DNA from 2 places in the Bacillus sp. S10(2024) genome. Region 1 is predicted to be linked to the other one. Evidence: riboswitches for the same ligand, from Rfam matches in the RefSeq annotation. Region 1 holds a riboswitch; the other holds the start of a gene.
The links. Region 1 has a riboswitch for thiamine pyrophosphate ahead of tenA (thiaminase II). Riboswitches for the same ligand answer to the same signal wherever they lie in the genome.
Positions count from the first base shown of each region.

Region 2: another riboswitch for thiamine pyrophosphate. It lies ahead of AB1280_RS15975 (MTH1187 family thiamine-binding protein); the one in region 1 lies ahead of tenA (thiaminase II).

Region 1 is NZ_JBFLUR010000002.1:2,805,443-2,810,496, forward strand. Features, by position in the region: gene tenI (thiazole tautomerase TenI) at 1-150, opposite strand, end outside; gene AB1280_RS14340 (ABC transporter substrate-binding protein) at 161-1,162, opposite strand; gene AB1280_RS14345 (ABC transporter permease) at 1,159-1,911, opposite strand; gene AB1280_RS14350 (ABC transporter ATP-binding protein) at 1,908-2,651, opposite strand; gene tenA (thiaminase II) at 2,620-3,315, opposite strand; TPP riboswitch at 3,401-3,501, opposite strand; TPP riboswitch at 3,561-3,669, opposite strand; gene AB1280_RS14360 (SH3 domain-containing protein) at 4,097-5,054, shown strand, end outside.
Region 2 is NZ_JBFLUR010000002.1:3,141,251-3,146,304, reverse strand. Features, by position in the region: gene thiM (hydroxyethylthiazole kinase) at 1-12, shown strand, start outside; gene thiE (thiamine phosphate synthase) at 28-681, shown strand; partial or broken gene AB1280_RS15995 (threonine ammonia-lyase) at 947-1,141, shown strand; gene AB1280_RS15990 (hypothetical protein) at 1,254-1,445, opposite strand; partial or broken gene AB1280_RS15985 (anaerobic C4-dicarboxylate transporter family protein) at 1,607-1,819, opposite strand; cyclic di-GMP riboswitch class I at 1,980-2,066, shown strand; gene AB1280_RS15980 (DNA topology modulation protein) at 2,345-2,851, shown strand; TPP riboswitch at 3,127-3,229, shown strand; gene AB1280_RS15975 (MTH1187 family thiamine-binding protein) at 3,336-3,656, shown strand; gene AB1280_RS15970 (ABC transporter permease) at 3,604-4,404, shown strand; gene AB1280_RS15965 (ABC transporter substrate-binding protein) at 4,401-5,054, shown strand, end outside.

The DNA.
Region 1 (5,054 bases):
CTTCTCCACACCTTCATATAACTCTTTCGTACTTTTCTCTCGCTCACGAATGTGCAAATAATCTATTTCACTTTCAATATCAATTGCTATATGCCCTAACTCTTCAAATGACATACGACCATTTGATATAACGTGAAGCTCAGCTTTCATATCTATTCGCCTACTTTAAAATGTTTTCAAACAACTCGTTTGCTGGAACAATTTCTTTTGCCATTCCTTTTTCTTTTAACCACTTGTTTTGTTTTTCCCAAGAACTTGCTGTATCTGATAAAAATGGTTCATCTTTCGTTTCCATTTTATCTAATAAAATTTTCATACTCTCTTTTTCAACTTCTGGAACCAATGGGAAATTCTCTTTTTCTTGGTGATTTAATAAAATGTTTAATGCTTCATCTGGATTTTTCTTCATAAATTCATAACCTTTTTTCGCCCCGCGTAAAAAGGCTTGTAATGTTTCTTTATCCTGTTTCAATGTTTTATCGCCTGTTACAAATACCAGTTCATGATAGTTCGGTACACCGTAATCCGCTGGGTTAAAATATGCTGGCTCGTAACCTTTATGACGCATGACTGGAACTTCATGGTTAATATATGCCCCTGTAACAGCATCTACTTTTTTCGTAGTAAGAGCCGGTACTAAATCAAAACCAACATCAACTACTTTTACGTTGTTTGGATTTCCCCCGTCTTCTTTAATCATCGTTTTTAAATATTCTTCACTTAACGGTGTCCCTGAATATCCAACTGTTTTTCCTTCCAAATCTTTAGGAGAAGAAATGCCTGCTGATTTTAGCGATACAACATGGTTTAAAGGGGAACGAACAACTGCACCGATAGATTTCACTGGAATGTGTTCATTCGCTCTCGCAATCACAACGTCAGGCTGATAATACAATCCAACAGTTACTTTTCCTGCTGCTGCTAACGTTAATGGATCAGTTGGATTAGAAGGAAATTTAATATTTACCTTCACACCTTCTTCTTTAAAATAACCTTTTTCCATTGCTGCATAAATAAAGCTATGCACTGCATTTGGATACCAATCGAGCATGACAGTGACTTCTTTTTCGCCTTTTTTCTTTTCTGATGCCGAATTGCTAGAACACCCAACAATCATCGCGATTAACAATGTAAATACAAAGATGCGCTTTACTAATTTCATGAATGCTTCCTCCAACTAATACATTTTCTCTCAAATATCGAAACGAGTAATACAAAGAAAATAGCGAGCAATGACAATAAAACAATTGGTGCAAACACACCCGCACCATCCATTTGTGTCATCATTCGTTTACTAAAATAGCCTAGTCCTGCTTGTGCTCCAAGCCACTCTCCAATCGCTGCCCCAATCACGCTAAACGGCACAGCCACCTTTAAAGCTGAGAAAAAATAGGGAAGTGCAGACGGTAATTTCAATTTGAAGAAAACATCTTTTTTTGTTGCACCATATGTAATTAAAAGCTCTTCCCACTCCTTTTTCGTACTACAAAGGCCATCATACGTATTTACTGTAATGGGAAAGAATGTAATCAGTACTGTGACAACAACCTTACTCCAAATCGAATAGCCAAACCATAAAACAAATAATGGTGCTAAAGCTGTAATGGGAATCGTCTGTGAAGCAACTAATAGCGGATAAAATGCCTTCTCAGCAAATGTACTCATACTCATCAACATTGCTAACCCAACACCTAATACGATAGAAATAACAATGCCGATCACTGTAACAGAGAGCGTTGCTGGTAAATGCACCGTAAGCAATATATTCCGCAAATCCCATATTTTTTGAACAATGGCACTTGGAGACGGTAAAATGTACATTTCATCAAGAATCCGTGCTCCTACTTCCCAGCCAATCAGCAAAATAGTCGTTACAATAATGGCCGGAACATAATCTACAATTCGCTTCATACAAGCACCTGTCTTTGCAATATGCCAATGAGTTCATCTTTTAATGCCAGCATTTCTGGGTGATGCAAATCTTTTCGAGACCGTTCTTGCCCAAGTGGCACAGTCCGCTCAGTTAATAATGTAATGGGCTGCTCTGTTACGATAAAAATACGGTTAGAAAGATACAGCGCTTCATCAACATCATGCGTAATAAACAAAATTGTTTTTTGCCAATATTCCCACTGTTCAAACAACCATTCTTGCAAAGATGCCTTCGTTAATGCATCAAGTGCACTAAACGGTTCATCTAATAGTAAGAGGTCACCGCCCGTTAACAACGTCCGAATAAACGATACGCGTTGCCGCATTCCGCCTGATAAATCTTTTGGCTGTTTCTTTTCATACCCTTGCAGTCCAAATTGCTCCAGCAGCTCTTGTGCTTTCATGTGTGCTTCTTTTTTCTTCATGCCTTGACATTCAAGTGGCAAAGCTGCATTTTCAATAATGGTTCGCCACGGGAGTAACATATCTTTTTGCGGCATATAGCCAACAGGAGTTGTTCCCATTACATCAATCGTGCCAGCATTCGCTTTCTCAAGTCCCGTAATAAGCCGAAACAATGTACTTTTCCCGCAGCCACTCGGCCCGATAATGCTAATAAATTCTCCTTCTTGTACTACAGCATTAAGGCTCTTGATAATCGGTTTCTCATCATAATGAAAAGAAACGTTATGAAATTGTAGTATGTTTTTGTTCCTCAAAACCCCACATCTCCTTACGATATGCCATATCCCAAAATAAGTATTCAAAACGGCTGGAATATAAGAAAATTTCTTCTAAACGATTTAATTCTTCTTCTGTTTTCCCAATTGCAATTTCATTACATAAATCAATTAACCATATACAAAGATTCCCATATTCTTCTGAGCTGTATCCTTGAATCCACTCACCAAAAAATTCATGATCACGCGCGGATGGAATAGCATTTAAGCGCTTCCCAATCTCCCAATAACTCCACATACATGGAAGCAATGCTACAATTAACTCAGCAAGTGTACCGTTTTGTGAAACTGACATCATATAGTTTGTATATGCTAGATTCATAGCAGACGGCTTTGCTAATTCCATTTCTTCAACAGAAATTCCTAAACGCTTTGCGTATTGTTTATGAATCATCATTTCTCCATTTAAAATCCCATCGATTTGTTCAGCAAACTTCGCCATTACTTTTGGATTTGTTGCTTTTACAACACCAATTGCATATAACTTTGCGTAATCTAACAAATACAAATAATCTTGAACAATATAATATTGAAATCTATCTTTCTCTAACGTTCCATCTCCCATCCCTGTTACAAATGGATGATTATGACTCTTCTCCCAAACAGGTTGCACCTTTTCAAATAATCTTTCACAAAATGTCATCTCCGCTTCCCCTTCCTGTATATATGTTTCCAAATAAAAAACCACTTCTATATAAGAAGTGGCCACAGCAAACAAAAGAAAAACTCATTTGTTGTTTCCACTTCCCTACGCTAGCATCACCTAGATCAGGTCATAAGGGTTAAGGATTTTACCTCTCTCAGCTTTTAAGCACCCCTAGTGGTGTTCTATAAAATTTTCAATAAAAAATCCCCGTTTCTATGCATAAAGAAACGGGGACGTTATTTATATCGTCCAAATTGCTTCCCTACGCTAGCATCATCTAGATCAGGTTCAAGGGTCAAAGACTATAGGTCTTACTCTCAGCTAGCAAAACTAGCTCCCCTAGCAGTATATTCATTTAACATAGTCAGTATACCATCACCCTATCTCATCGGCAACTCTTTTCATTTCTCCTTCTACCTATCTGTAAGTTCAGAAAAAAACGAATTCCTTTTCGCTATTTCCATAATAGCTATAAATCTGCTATCCTTTTATTATATATCCATTTTCACTTTTCGACATTTAAGTCGCTGCTATACAAAATACATCATAACCACTACTTGTTTTCTCCTTTTGTTTTAAGCCTTGCATGTGGTAGAAAAAGTCCTTGATCATTTCTATGTGCAGCCAAATTCTCCACTCTAAAAAAAAAGAGTTTTTAACTTACACATAGAGAAAAAGCTTTCGTTTGTTTTTAATCTATAAATATGTTTCAAACTTAATATCCACATATTATAATTTAAATTATAACAATGCATTACTTAAGGAGGTCAATGAATATATGAATTTAAAAGTCGCAGCACTAACAGCAACTACTGTAGCAGTTGCCTCTATGCTCCCCTCTATGGCAGACTCTAATGTACATACTGTAGAAGCAGAGCAAACTGCAAAAGCAAAAATTGGTTATGTTAAAACGGAAACGTTACAAATGTACAATAGCCCGAATGGAACAGACCCTGTTATTGACAATATTACACGTAACACTCCCGTTACTATTTTAGAAACAACAAATGAATGGTACAAAGTTCACATTCACAATAAAACTGGTTATGTCAAAAAAGACGCCATTTCTTTAACAAAGCCACAAAATGGTGAGAATCAATATATCGTAAATGCAGATGCATTAAACGTTCGCTCTGAACCAAACACACAATCTGAAATTATTACTGTATTACCAAGTGGGAAATTTGTTACTGTTCAAGAAGAACAAGAGGGATGGTATAAAGTTGTACATAATGGAACAAGCGGCTATGTAAAGAAAGAATTTTTATCTAACGCCGATCAGCCATTAGTAAAGGGAATTACTGTACAAGGCGGAAGTTCTTATTACGTTGCCACTCCAACATTAAAAGTACGTAGCGGAGCAGGAACAAATGCAGCCATTATCGGTTCTTTACCAAATGGAACACAAGTACAAGTCGTTGAAAGTGTGGGAACATGGTATAAAATTCGCTACGGATCAGGATATGGCTATGTTGCACAGCATTATGTAGTACAAGGACAAAAACAACAGCAGCAACCAAAACAGCAAGCTACCCCATCTATTCCAGCTGCATTTAAATATCCTGCCCAAGGGAAAATCAGCTCAGAATTTGATGTACGCTGGGGAAAAATGCACTACGGCGTAGATATTGCAGCAACAGGAAATGTTCCAATCCAAGCTGCCGCATCTGGGACTGTTGTAAAATCATATTATTCTACAAGCTATGGAAACGTTGTATTTGTTGCCCATCGTATAA
Region 2 (5,054 bases), 340 kb from region 1:
GAAATTCGTTAAGAAGGGATGAGGGAAATGGCACGTATTGATAAACGGCAGATGTCGGAGTTATTACAAGTGTATTTTATTATGGGAAGTAACAATTGCAGAAAAGATCCATTACAAGTTATGAAAGAAGCACTTGATGGTGGAGTTACACTTTTTCAATACCGTGAAAAAGGTGACGGAGCGTTAACGGGGGAAATCCGATATGCATTTGCAAAGCAGTTGCAATCCTTATGTAAAGAGTATCATGTTCCTTTTATTGTAAATGATGATGTGGAATTAGCACTAGCGTTAGAGGCAGATGGGGTTCATGTTGGGCAAGATGATGAAAACATTCAGATTGTACGTGAAAAAATGGGGGATAAAATCATTGGTGTGTCCGCTCATACAATAGAAGAAGCTCGTTTTGCGATTGAAAATGGTGCGGATTATTTAGGAGTAGGACCGATTTTTCAAACAACCACGAAAAAAGATGCAAAAGCGGTACAAGGAACGGCAGGATTACGTTTTTTCCGTGAAAGTGGTATTGAAATTCCGATTGTCGGTATTGGTGGGATTACCGCCTACAATGCTGCTTCTGTCGTGGAAGCCGGGGCGGATGGAGTTTCTGTGATTTCAGCAATTAGTTTAGCAGATTCCCCTTTTGATAGTACGAAAAAATTAGCGGAGTTAGTAAAAAAATAACGGGTTCATATATGAAAAGAACGATTTCTCATGTGCAGAAATGGTTCTTTTTTTGTATAAAACAAATTGTGCCGTTGAAACTAAAGTGTATGAATATACTGTTTCAGAGGCGACAACATGATTACGTTACAAAATATTATAGCAGCTCATGAAAAAATGAAGCATTAGCTTATGCACTTGATTTAAAAGAGCGAACTGGAGCGACATTTGTTCATCCATTTGATGACGTGTGATCGTTGAACAAGGAACAATTGGGCTAGAAATATTGCAGCAAGTATTACAAATTATCACCGATTTAGAAGCAAATGTTCCTCACATTCATTTAGAGAGAATTGGATCGAAAGTATTCCCAGGTTATGCACAGCTTCATCTTTCTCTTGAGACGAAAGATAAAGAGCATGTTGAGCAAGTGCAAATTGGGATGAAGAAGAGAGGATATAGTATCGAAGTTATTGATTGAGCTTTCCCCACCTACTGCTTCGCGCTTGAGGGTCCATGAATAGCGGGATAAATATTTAAACAAACGTTTGATTAAAAAGAGCTAGTCCCTGTAAAGGCTAGCTCTTTCTGAATTAAAACATCAGTGAAACGAGAAGCATTCCAATTCCAATTGATGTAATTGTTGCGACAAGATCCGGAATCATAAAGCTATGATTTAACACATATTTACGGATACGCGTTGTACCTGTACGGTCAAAGTTAATTGCCGCAACGATTGTTCCGTAGTTTGGATTGAACTCCCCCCACTTACCGGCTAACGCCACTTGAAGTGGGGGATTCCAGTACCTCTTGCTCCGATGACAACAGGTTCCGAAACCTCCTCCGTTCAACAAGAGAAGCTCTCTATACCGTCAATCCGAAGTATCTATAGATGACCCAGCTCTGCCCTTCACGCGTTTGAAGAAGGGGTCTTCTGAGATAAAATGATAAAGAAATATCCGTTTACAGCTGGAAACATCGCAATCAATAGTGCTGGTGAAATGCCAAGTGTTAATACAAGCGGTACTATCGCACCTACCGTTGCAGCTTGGCTATATAACAAGATTGATAGCACGAATAGTGCAAGTGCAAATAGCCATGGTGCAATCGTTACGAGTCCTTGAATAGAACCTTGAATCATTTGTAAGTTACCATTAAAAACGTGATTTGCCCTGTTTGTTAACATTATGTTACAAGAGGATTGTTTTAAAATTTTATAATTTATATGTGTAAATAAGTAGACAAATTGATTTAAATGTTGTAATCTGTGGACAGAGAATTGTTTAATTCTCGTAAAACTCCCATATCGTTCAACTCGTTCTCGAGAAAGGCAAACTTGTGGAAACGCAAGGTCGCAAAGCTATAGGAGCTAAGGTCAAATGAGACTATGCTAGCCAGTTACCGGACTGATAGGGTTGGTTTAGGCCAATGTTTTTATAACATTGGTCCTTTTTTGTGTAAAGATTTGAATCGAAAAGATAAGCTACTATCAGTAACAAATGGGATAGCAGCATGATTCTGATAAATTGCAAGTGGTGATTAGAAATAAAAACCTGTCGTTTTGACAGGTTTTTATTTTTAGGAGGAAATTTGTATTCTGTGTTGTATATGAAAAAGTCTGTGCTATGAAACGTAATGCACGATTGTTTAAAAAAGATTATTACCTTTTGGGGAGGAGGATTTTATGAGAAAAATTGTAATTATTGGTTCGGGTGGCTCAGGGAAATCTACATTAGCAAGGCATTTAGGAGAAAAGCTAAAAATGAATGTTTATCATCTTGATGCATTATTTTGGAAACCGAATTGGGTAGGTATTCCAAAGGATGAACAAAGAAAAGTACAAAATAATTTAATTAAAGAAGATGAATGGATTATAGATGGAAATTACGGTGGGACAATGGAAATAAGACTTAACGCAGCTGATACAATTATCTTTCTCGATATTTATAGAACAATATGCATCTATCGTGCGTTCAAAAGAATAGTACAATATCGAAATAGAACAAGACCAGATATGGGCGAAGGATGCGAAGAAAGATTTGAACTTGAATTTTTTAAATGGATATGGGAATATCCAACGACCAAAAGACCTGCAATTTTAAAAAGACTGGATCAATTATCTAGTGATAAAAAGGTTATTATCTTAAAATCACCAAAAGAAGTTCAACGGTTTCTAGAACAAGTGCAATAATTTTAAACTATGCGGTGTACCCATGCCCATCAACCTTTATCATAGCAAGACCCGATACAATTACCATGACTAGAAGTTCAGCAGAGACGTAATAATTGAATGGGTCTATCATGCAAAATTAAGAGATATTAACACATCCATTTTTCACACAAATTGCATTTCTCTACATCAATTGTTGGGTATGATTTCCTGTATGAAGAGCACCTAAAAATAGTATTTACAGGAAAAAAATAAATTTGTTTGTTCATAAAAATAATCCGTGCTACAATGAAAACGAATTGAAACAGGGGAGCCTATGTGGCTGAGAGGATGTAACAATACATCGACCCTTAACCTGATCTGGATAATGCCAGCGTAGGGAGTTGTATCAAGAATCGTAGCGACTGTTATTCTATGATAACTTGTATATAAGGCTTTCCTGCTTCGCTGCAGGAAAGCCTTTTCTTTTTGCATGAAATTTATTTAATATGGGGAGGAATTTAGTATGTCACAGCAAGTTACAGTTTCATTTTCAGTTGTACCACAAGCAAAGCATAAAGATGTATATACGGTTGTAGATAAAGCAATTGAGGTTGTTCAGCAATCAGGTGTGCGCTTTGAAGTTGGCGCGATGGAAACGACGATGGAAGGGGATTTAAACGAGCTTCTTGATATTATTAAACGTGCGCAGCAAGCTTGCATAGATGATGGAGCAGAAGAAGTCATTACTTCTATAAAAATTCACTATCGTCCAAGCACAGGCGTAACGATTGATGAAAAAGTATGGAAGTATCGTGAAGAACATGAAAAAACAGAAACGATCTAACATAGCAACTACGACAATTTGGCTTTTCCTTCTCATCGCCATATGGGAAGGAGCTGTTTCGATATTCCATATTGAACCGTGGATTTTGCCGAAGCCTTCTGCAATTGTACATGAACTGATAGAAATGAAAGATTTACTGCTTCCCAATACGGTGCAGACTTTGCAAGAAGTGTTCATAGGATTATTTTTTGCAATTATACTTGGAACGATCATTGCAATTATTATGGATGTGATTCCGTTATGCCGTGTGTTAATCAATCCATTATTAGTAATTTCACAAACGGTTCCAATCGTTGTACTCGCACCTTTATTTATTATTTGGTTTGGCTACGGAATGCTGCCAAAAGTAATGGTTGTTATTCTTGTATGCTTCTTTCCCGTTACACTTAGTATTTTAGAAGGTTTTCAAACGGTAGATCAATCTATGCTAAAGTTACTTCAAACAATGCGGGCAAGTAAGTGGCAAGTCTATCAAAAAGTGAAATTTCCAGCAGTACTGCCATACTTTTTTTCAGGGTTAAAAATTGCCGTTACATATAGCGTAATGGGGGCCATTATTGGGGAATGGCTTGGGGCAAGTGAAGGTTTAGGGGTTATGCTGACAAGGGCAACGAAATCTTTTTTAACAGCTCGTGTGTTTGGAATCGCTGCTGTGATTGCCTTTGTAACGCTATTCTTGTATTTTATTGTTGAATTTATGGCAAGACTAACAGCACCATGGGTTTACAGAAAGGATGGAGAGAAATGAAAAAAGGGTTAAAAGCGCTATTAGCAGCTTCTTTATTATTTACATTTGCAGGCTGCTCAGCAGGGAAGAAAGAAGAAAGTAAAGAGCAGAAAGTAAAAGTAGTATTAGATTGGTTTCCAAATACAAACCATACTGGTTTATATGTAGCAAAGACGAAAGACTATTATAAAAAACAAGGATTAGATGTAGAAATTATTCAGCCAGGTGAAAATACGTCTGCTGAACAAATGGTTGCATCAGGAAAAGCTGATTTTGGTGTAAGTTATCAAGAGAATGTAACAACAGCTCGTGTTGAAGATATTCCAGTTGTATCAATTGGTGCGGTTATTCAACATAATACATCTGCATTCGCATCTCTAAAAAAGGATAACATCACATCTCCAAAAGCATTTGAAGGAAAACGATATGGTGGCTGGGGAGCACCAGCTGAAGAAGCGACATTAAAAACAATTATGGATAAGCAGCAAGCAGATTATAATAAAGTACAAAAAGTTGTACTTGGACAAACAGATTTCTTTAAATCTATTGGACGTGATGCTGATTTTGAGTGGATCTATTATGGCTGGGATGGTATTGAAGCAAAGAGAAAAGGCATTGAGTTAAACACGATTATGCTAAAAGATTTAAATCCAGCGTTAGATTATTATAGC